DNA from 4 places in the Paenarthrobacter sp. YAF11_1 genome. Region 1 is predicted to be linked to each of the others. Evidence: riboswitches for the same ligand, from Rfam matches in the RefSeq annotation. Region 1 holds a riboswitch; each other region holds the start of a gene.

Region 1 (2,194 bases):
CGCCAGCACCACTGAGTAGCTGCCGGTGGCCGTTGATGCCACCAAGTGGTCCACATAGGACTTGGTGACGGGCCCGGTTACCGAGGATGCCTCCCGGGTGCTGAGCCAGTTCCTGTGCAGTTCCGATTCGACTTCCAGACACTGTTGGGACGCTTTGGCCCAGAACAGCTGCTCCTCTTCAGTGGGTGCAAGGGCGCCCGCTCGCGCCAGGACCCTGGAGTAGCCGTTGAGGTAGATGGCGTCCTGGGCAAGGTAGTAATTGAACGCTGCTTCCGGGAGGTCGCCCGATTGCAGGCCGTCAATAAAGCTGAGCCTGTAGATTGCCTCGAGCTCCGGAGTGGCTTCCTTCCACAGAGCCGCGGCAAATTCCCCCGGCCTCAGGATCTTATGGTGGTGGAAATGGTGGACCGGCCCACTTCCCTGGCCTACATCGAGGCTGTCCGAATGCAGCAGCGCCTGCAGCAACCACGGCTTGACCTCGCGCAAGGAAGCTTCCCAATCGCCGGTACGGGCCTGGACGGTGGCCAGAGCCGACGACAACGAACAGCCCGTGCCGTGGCTGTTCTTCGTTTCCACGCGGGGTCCTGCTACCTCAATGACGTCCTGGCGCAGGAGTCCGCTGGTGTTGACCAACGCGTCCGGGCATTCCGTCCCTGCCAAATGTCCGCCCTTCACCAGGACCGTGTTGCCGCACTCAGCTGCCAGCCGCTTGCCTTGGTTCAACGCCGACTCCCAATCAGCAGCTTCAGGCTCCCCCAACAGCATGGCGAGCTCCGGCAGGTTCGGGGTAATAAGGTCCGCCAAGGGCAGGAGCGCGCGCAGGGCCTGCTCGGCAGAGCCTCGCAGGAGGCGGTCACCGCTGGTGGCCACCATCACCGGGTCAAGGACCACGACGGCGGGACGCACCGCCTCGAGCCAGGCGCGGACCTCATCGATGACCGCGGCGTCACCCAGCATGCCGATCTTGACGGCGTCGATGGCGATGTCCGTGCTGATCGCTTCCAATTGCTGCCGCAGGAACTCCACCGGAGGAACGTGGACGGCGCTGACACCCAGCGTGTTTTGGGCCGTCAACGCGGTGATCGCCGCCATGCCGTACCCGCCCAGCGCGGCAATGCTCTTAAGGTCTGCCTGGATACCGGCACCGCCGGAGGGGTCCGAGCCCGCGATGCTCAGTACGCGGGGCGTTTCACGGCCGGAAAATACCAAAGGGTACACGGGAGAATACGACGATGACGTCATGGGGACATCCCTTCGCCGGTGCTAACCGGACAGGTTCAACGGGTCTGGATCTCAGCCTGGCCCTATGCCCGGCACCCCGTGTCAGTCCACCAGCGTAGCCGGGAAGCAGCACGGCCCGGGAACTGCGCCACGCAGAAGACCGGATGTGACCCTTGAGCGCGGACAGCAAAAGGCCCTGCAGTACCCGCCGGTGACGGTTACTGCAGGGCCTTTGCGGATCAGATGCTAGAGCTCCGAAGCAGGTACGCCAACCCCAAGGATGATGGGTTCCTCGGACACCACCTTCTTGGCAGGCTCAGCCGGTGCTTTGGCCTCGTGAGCTGTTCCACGCGCTGCCGTAGCCGTAACCTCGTGGTGCTCAACGCTGGTCTCGTTGGCTGCGCCCTGGGCGCGGCTCGCACTGCGGTTGCGGCGCCCACGGCGTGACTTCGACGCCGACGCAGCTTCAGGGCCCTCATCGACAGGCCGCGCCACGGCGGCTTCGGGTGCAGCGGCTGCCTTGGAAGGAACCACGGTTTCGGGCCGTGCCTCGGGTGCCGCACCAAGGTGGGAGAACGCTTCGGCCAGGAGATCCAGGCTCATGGCCGGCTTGGCGGCCGGAGGTTCCTCATGGTGTTCCCCGAATGGCAGGGCAACCTCTTCGCCGCCGAATCGCAGAACCGGAGTGGAACGTGCGTCCCGAACCGATGCGTCCCGGTCTGGTTCATGGGCAGCCTGTTCTCCGGCCCCGGCCTGTGCTGCAGCCCCAGCAGCTGCCTGCTGCTGGCCGGCGGCCCGTGCCTGCTCTTCCGCACGGTGAACTTCGTCATCGTGCAAGTGGGCAGCGTGGGCCGCAGCAGCAATCGTTGCCAGTGCAGCCCGAGTTGCCTCTGCCTTGGCCTGCTTGGCAGGATCCTGCGGCTCGGTGGCAGCAGGTGGTGCAGCAGGAGCGGAAGCAGTGGTGTGGACCGGC
Region 2 (2,194 bases), on a different contig from region 1:
ACGCACCTCCAAAACGCCTGCCGGATCCAGGTTGGCGGTCGGTTCGTCCAACAGGATCAGGCCCGGCCGCATCGCCAGGATGCCCGCCAGTGCAAGGCGCTGCTTCTGCCCTCCGGAGAGTGCCGCCGTTGGGTGGTCCAACGCCACACCGCCGCCGGCAGCGGTACGCAACCCGACGTCGTCGAGCGCTTCATGGACGCGGGACCAGATCTCGTCCCGCGGCACAGCAAGGTTCTCGGCACCAAAGGCCACGTCGTCGCCAACCCGCGACAAGACCACCTGCGTTTCCGGGTCCTGCTGCATCAGCCCGGCGCGGCCCCGCTGCTCCCGGGGCGCCACGCCGTCGATCAGCAGCGAACCTGACTCGTCCGAGTCGTCTTCCTCATCGCCCAACACGCCGGCAAGGGCGTGCAGCAGCGTTGATTTGCCGGCACCGGAAGGTCCCAAAAGGAGAACCCGCTCGCCCGGTTCAATCCGGAGGTCCAACCCATGAATGGCCGGAGTGGACCGGCCGGCATGCCGCCAACCCCAGCCCTCGGCGGAGATGGCGGCAGGCCGTACCGGGCTGCTGTTGTTGCTGCCGCTCTGCGTGGCGGGCATCAGCTGAAGACGGGCTCCGACGCGGCCTTGCGCGATGCAAAGGAGCTCAGCACGCCGGTTTTCGCCAAGCCACGGGTGGCAATCCAGGACAGTGCGCCGGCGATGATGGCACCCGAGATGGTGGTGAAAGTGATGTACGCCAGCTTGTCCACGGCCTCATAGGCGATGTTCCAGCCCCACGGGAGGAAGGAGTCGTTCAGGCCGCAGAAGAGGCCCGCACCGGCACCCGCGAGGAGGGCCGTGGGCAGGTTGAACTTCTTGTACCGGAACGCGGCGAAGATGAGCTCTGCGCCCAAACCCTGCAGGACTCCGGAGATCAGGACGGTGGTGCCGTACTGGGAACCCATGATGAGCTCACCGGTGGCCGCGACGGCTTCACAGAACAACGCTGCGCCCGGCTTGCGGATAATGAGCATGCCCAGTACAGCGGGGATCATCCAGCCACCGGCAATCAGGCCGGTGAGCGGCGGATACGTCGCGTTCATGGGGATGGAAACCAGCGCGGCACCCTGGGACCAGGCCCAGAAGATCACGCCGCCTGCGATGGCGATAAGAGCCGCCACAACGATGTCTACAACACGCCAGTTGTAACTGGCCTTCTTCACGTTTACCGTGGTCATTTTTCTGCCTCCTGAGGTTACAGGAGGGGAAAGTGCTCCCCGGATTTCCAACCGGCCTGCGCCGCCCGGATCCGGACACTCTGAGAAGCTCGACTCCCTTGCGCCGGTACTAACCGGATCAGGTTCGAGGGTCTGCGGCTGTCCGCACTCTCAGCGCCCTCGCGTCTCCTGCATCTCTGCAAGGTCCGACGGCGGCGCTCCCCTGTCGTTATCAAATCTGCCCTGATGGGCTGGTTCAGTTTACACCTGCGCGTGTTGCGGGCGCTGGTCCGTGGCCGGCAGGTGGTCACAATCGGACGTTGAGAGGTCCGCTCTACACCCTTCGCGCCGGTCTTGGCATGCACACCAGGCCCCACAACAAAACCCCCTGCGTTGCGAGGCCCCCTCTACACCCTTCGCGCCGGTCTTGGCATGCACACCAGGCCCCACAACAAGACCCCCTGCGATGCGAGGCCCCCTCTACACCCTTCGCGCCGGTCTTGGCATGCACACCAGGCCCCACAACAAGACCCCCTGCGTTGCGAGGTCCGCTCTACACCCTTCGCGCCGGTCTTGGCATGCACACCAGGCCCCACAACACCCCCCTGCGATGCGGGGCCCGCTCTGCGCCCTTCGCGCCGGTCTTGGCATGCACACCAGGCCCCACAACAAAACCCCTTGCGTTGCGAGGTCCGCTCTACACCCTTCGCGCCGGTTTTGGCATGCACACCAGGCCCCACAACGAGACCTGAGAGAATGATCCAGCAGACTCGACCGCGGCAAAGGGGCACTTTTCATGAACAATCCACCCAGTCAGGATCACACTGTCGGCGAGGGCACCATATCCGAGCCACGGCTCGCTGCCAGTGTCATCCTGCTCCGTGATTCCCCGGGCGGGCTCGAGGCGTTCGTCCAGCACCGGGTCAGCACCATGGACTTCGCTGCCGGAATGGTGGTCTTCCCGGGCGGCCGGGTGGATGCTGCGGACGCGTCCG
Region 3 (2,194 bases), on a different contig from region 1:
CATGCTGCCGTTCCAGCGTTCCTTCGATCACTTCCATGAACGCACCAAGCCCGGGGACTGGTTCGAATCCGTGATGAAGGCATACGTCATCGACACCGTCTCCTCGGACTTCTACCGGGCTGTCGCTGCCTTCCTGGATCCAACAACACAGCAGTTCGTGGACCGGGTTGCCTCTCCCGACCAAGCAACCGAGGTACTTCGGGTCCTGCTGCGGCGGGCCTTGGCCGATGACCCTCGACTCGCCTCGCGACTGGCGTTGTGGGGCCGCCGGCTGGTGGGGGAAGCGCTGACGCAGGCGCAGAGGGTGGGCATGGAGCATCCACAGTTGGGGCCAACACTGAAAAGCGGTGGAGATGCCCGCGCCGCAGTCAAGAGACTGACGGGCGAGCTCGCCGAGCGGCACTCACGCCGGATGACGGCCCTGGGCCTGACTGCATAGCGGCTTGGCCGGGCTTATGTCCGAAAGGCTTTAAGCGGCCAGGCTCAGACGGTGTCCAGCGCTTCCAGCAGCGACTTGGCCGCCGTCGTCGGATCCGCAGCTTCAGTGATGGCGCGGACCACCACAATCCGGCTGGCTCCGGCAGCCAGTACCTGCTCCACATTGCTGAGATCGATCCCGCCAATGGCGAACCAGGGCAGGTTTACGGCACCGCCGGTGGTCTCATCTGCACGCTTGCTCGCTTCTGCGGCATATGTGACCAGGTCCAGGCCCACGGCTTCCCGGCCGGGTTTGGTGGGCGTTGCCCAGACGGGGCCTACACAGAAATAGTCCAGGCCTCCCTGTCCTGGTGATGCTGCGATGGCGGCATTTACCTGCTCGGGGGAGTGGGTGGAGAGGCCGATCGTTACGGGCTCCGGAAGCAACGTCCGAGCCACCGTCAACGGCAGGTCCTTTTGCCCGATGTGAAACACCGGAGCCCCGGAAACGCTGGCAACATCGGCGCGATCGTTGACAGCCCAGAGCCGTCCATGACGTTGCGCAACTCCTTGCAGGACCGCCAACAGCTCCAATTCCTCGGCTGCTTCCAGGGTCTTGTCGCGCAGCTGGATGATGTCCACCCCGCCCTCAAAGGCAGCGTCCACAAAGTCTTCAAAATCGCCCTGCCGTTTCCGGGCATCAGTGCACAGATACAGGCGGGCGGTGGCGAGGGCATCAGTCGGGGTCATGGAAACCAGAGTAGTTCCTCTAAACTGGGCACGTACTGCGGGAGCCGCGACGTTCGCTATATGACTGTCCGGCTGAGAGGGCTTCAGCGCCGACCGCTTGACCTGATCCGGCTAGTACCGGCGTAGGGAAGGAAACCGGAATGGCAGATCCCCGCCAAACCTCCATGCATGCCGATGTGGCTGTCATTGGTGGCGGCATCATCGGTCTGGGCATCGCCAGCGAAGCACGCCGACTTGGCCGCTCAGTGGTGGTGATCGATCCCGCACCGGCTGCCGGAGCCACATTCGCTGCCGCCGGAATGCTCGCCCCCGTGAGTGAATTGCATTACCAGGAGGAAGACCTCCTTGAGCTGATGCTGGAATCGTCACGGCTTTGGCCGTCCTTCGCCGCAAGCCTGACCCGCGGAGGAGAAGACACCGGATACCGCACGACGCCGACAATCGCCGTGGGTGCCGACGCCGCGGACCGCAGGGCGCTGGCAGACCTCCGTGCGGTGCAGCTCGCAGCAGGCCTCGGGGTTGAGCCGCTGTCGTTGCGCGACGCCCGGGACCGCGAACCCCTCCTCAGCCCCCAAATTTCCAGTGCCTTCGATATTCCCGCCGATCACCAGGTTGATCCCCGGAAGCTCGCGGCATGCCTGCTGTCAGGATTGGGACGCCACACGGCCGGCGACTCCAGCTGGGTTTCGGGGGCTGGGGACGGGTTTGCCGTGGCCTCGACGGCGCTCCGCTTGCTGTGGGACCGAGGGCGGGTCTCCGGCGTGGAACTCACGTCCGGTGCCGCTGTCCACTCCACAGAAACGGTGGTCGCCAACGGACTGGGGGCGGCAGGCCTTGAGGGGCTGCCGGACGGGCTCAGCCTTCCCGTGCGGCCCGTGTATGGCGACATCCTCAGGCTTCGGGTGCCTGAACACCTCCGGCCCCTGCTCACTTCCACCGTCCGAGGGATGGTCCGCGGAGTGCCCGTCTACATCGTGCCCAGGGACGACGGCACGGTAGTCATCGGGGCCACCCAACGCGAGGACGG
Region 4 (2,194 bases), on a different contig from region 1:
AGCAGGCCGGTCGCGTGTTCAATGCAGTCGATGTCGGAATCCAGCATGTCGTCCACTGTGTCTTCGGCAAAGCAGTGGGCCGTCACCCTGGCACCTTCATCGTGGGCGGCAGAGATGGCGTCCTTGACGACTTTCGCGGGGAAGGAGGCAGCGAGGTCACCCACGCCACGGTCAATCCAGTCCCCCACCAACTTGACCCACCCGTCTCCATCCCGGGCTTCCTTCCGAACGGTCTCCACGAGTTGTTCCGGTTCGATTTCATGCCCCAAACCGCGGAGGTAGCGCCGGCTCCGGGCAATATGCCTTCCGGCCCGGATCAGCCGGGGCACGTCCGAACGTTGCTGGACCCAACGGGTGTCACTGGGTGATCCGGCGTCCCGGATCAGCAGAGTCCCTGCGTTGAGGTCAGCCTGGGCTTGGGCAAGGGTGGTCCGCTCGTCAACAGCGCCGCCCACTCCCAAACCGATGTGGCAGTGGGCATCAACGAAGCCCGGGAGGACCCAGCCATCTAGAACGCAGTCCGGTGCCTTCGTGGGGCGCACAAACGTCAAGGTGCCGTCCACGGACCACATCCCATGGCGCTGGTCGTTCCGTGACACGAGCACGGGTCCGGTGAATTCGATGATCTTGGCCATGGAAAAAGCCTAGTCCGCAAGTCCAAGGGAGTTCAGGTTGCTGCAACCCCGGACTCCATGTGACTGGGAGCCTCCGGGGAGCTGTGGTAGCTTCGTCTACGACCACACGGGGGCCCCTGCAGGGGCTGAGATCGGACTGATGCAGTCTGCGACCGTTGAACCTGTCCGGGTAATGCCGGCGAAGGAAGTGAGTAATCCTTTGAGCACCACCAAAACACAGCACAGCCCTGCCCAAAACCGGGCCGACTCCAGCGCAAAGACACCGGAATCCGTGACGCAATCGCTGAAATCCCATTCATTGGCCTACCTTGAGGACCCGGACCACGGGATCCGGGTGCCCGTCACGGAGATCGCTTTGGAGCCCTCCCCCAACGGCAAAGCAAACCCGGCGTTCCAGGTGTACCGCACGGCGGGTCCCGGCAGCGATCCCGTTGTAGGGCTTGAGCCTTTCCGCTCTTCATGGATCGAAGCCCGCTGTGACACCGTGGCTTACCGCGGACGGGAACGAAACCTGCTGGACGACGGCAAGTCTGCGGTTCGGCGCGGCGAAGCATCAGCAGAGTGGAAGGGCACTCAACCGGTGCCCCGCCGCGCCGTCGAAGGTAAAACCGTCACGCAGATGCACTATGCCAAGCAGGGCACGGTGACTCCGGAGATGCAGTTCGTCGCGTTGCGGGAGGGCTGCGACGTTGAGCTGGTCCGCAGCGAAGTCGCCGCAGGACGGGCGATCATTCCCAACAACATCAACCATCCCGAGTCAGAGCCGATGATCATCGGCAAGGCATTCCTGGTGAAGATCAACGCCAACATCGGCAACTCAGCCGTGACGAGCTCCATCGCGGAGGAGGTGGACAAACTGCAGTGGGCCACTCAGTGGGGTGCCGATACCGTCATGGATCTCTCCACTGGCGACGACATCCACACCACCCGGGAGTGGATCATCCGCAACTCCCCGGTCCCCATCGGGACGGTCCCCATCTACCAGGCGCTGGAGAAGGTCAACGGCGAGGCGAACAAGCTGACATGGGAGATATTCCGGGACACTGTGATCGAGCAATGTGAGCAGGGCGTGGACTACATGACCATCCACGCCGGCGTGCTTCTGCGATATGTGCCGCTGACCGCCAACCGGGTCACGGGAATTGTCTCCCGTGGCGGGTCGATCATGGCGGGTTGGTGCCTGGCGCACCATCAGGAAAACTTCCTCTACACGCATTTTGACGAGCTCTGCGAAATCTTCGCCCAGTACGACGTCGCCTTCTCGCTGGGCGACGGCCTGCGCCCGGGCGCAACCGCCGATGCCAACGACGCAGCCCAGTTCGCCGAGTTGGATACACTCGCCGAACTGACACAGCGGGCGTGGGAGTTCGATGTGCAGGTGATGGTGGAAGGACCTGGCCACGTGCCGTTCCACCTGGTGCGGGAAAATGTGGAACGCCAGCAGGAACTGTGCAAAGGAGCCCCCTTCTACACCTTGGGGCCCTTGGTCACCGATGTCGCTCCTGGCTATGACCACATCACCTCAGCCATCGGCGCCGCCGAGATCGCCAGGTACGGCA

What was found. Region 1 has a riboswitch for thiamine pyrophosphate ahead of thiD (bifunctional hydroxymethylpyrimidine kinase/phosphomethylpyrimidine kinase). Riboswitches for the same ligand answer to the same signal wherever they lie in the genome.
Region 2: another riboswitch for thiamine pyrophosphate. It lies ahead of AB4Y77_RS07930 (ECF transporter S component); the one in region 1 lies ahead of thiD (bifunctional hydroxymethylpyrimidine kinase/phosphomethylpyrimidine kinase).
Region 3: another riboswitch for thiamine pyrophosphate. It lies ahead of thiO (glycine oxidase ThiO); the one in region 1 lies ahead of thiD (bifunctional hydroxymethylpyrimidine kinase/phosphomethylpyrimidine kinase).
Region 4: another riboswitch for thiamine pyrophosphate. It lies ahead of thiC (phosphomethylpyrimidine synthase ThiC); the one in region 1 lies ahead of thiD (bifunctional hydroxymethylpyrimidine kinase/phosphomethylpyrimidine kinase).

The regions. Positions count from the first base shown of each region.
Region 1 covers NZ_JBFRDF010000017.1:27,864-30,057, forward strand. Annotated here, with positions in the region: gene thiD (bifunctional hydroxymethylpyrimidine kinase/phosphomethylpyrimidine kinase) at 1-1,242, opposite strand, end outside; TPP riboswitch at 1,233-1,331, opposite strand; gene AB4Y77_RS20775 (Rne/Rng family ribonuclease) at 1,468-2,194, opposite strand, start outside.
Region 2 covers NZ_JBFRDF010000004.1:85,537-87,730, reverse strand. Annotated here, with positions in the region: gene AB4Y77_RS07935 (ABC transporter ATP-binding protein) at 1-600, opposite strand, end outside; gene AB4Y77_RS07930 (ECF transporter S component) at 600-1,220, opposite strand; TPP riboswitch at 1,298-1,434, opposite strand; gene AB4Y77_RS07925 (NUDIX hydrolase) at 1,996-2,194, shown strand, end outside.
Region 3 covers NZ_JBFRDF010000001.1:441,353-443,546, reverse strand. Annotated here, with positions in the region: gene AB4Y77_RS02180 (ferritin-like fold-containing protein) at 1-439, shown strand, start outside; gene thiE (thiamine phosphate synthase) at 484-1,167, opposite strand; TPP riboswitch at 1,195-1,313, shown strand; gene thiO (glycine oxidase ThiO) at 1,308-2,194, shown strand, end outside.
Region 4 covers NZ_JBFRDF010000001.1:28,153-30,346, forward strand. Annotated here, with positions in the region: gene AB4Y77_RS00180 (amidohydrolase family protein) at 1-635, opposite strand, end outside; TPP riboswitch at 732-839, shown strand; gene thiC (phosphomethylpyrimidine synthase ThiC) at 835-2,194, shown strand, end outside.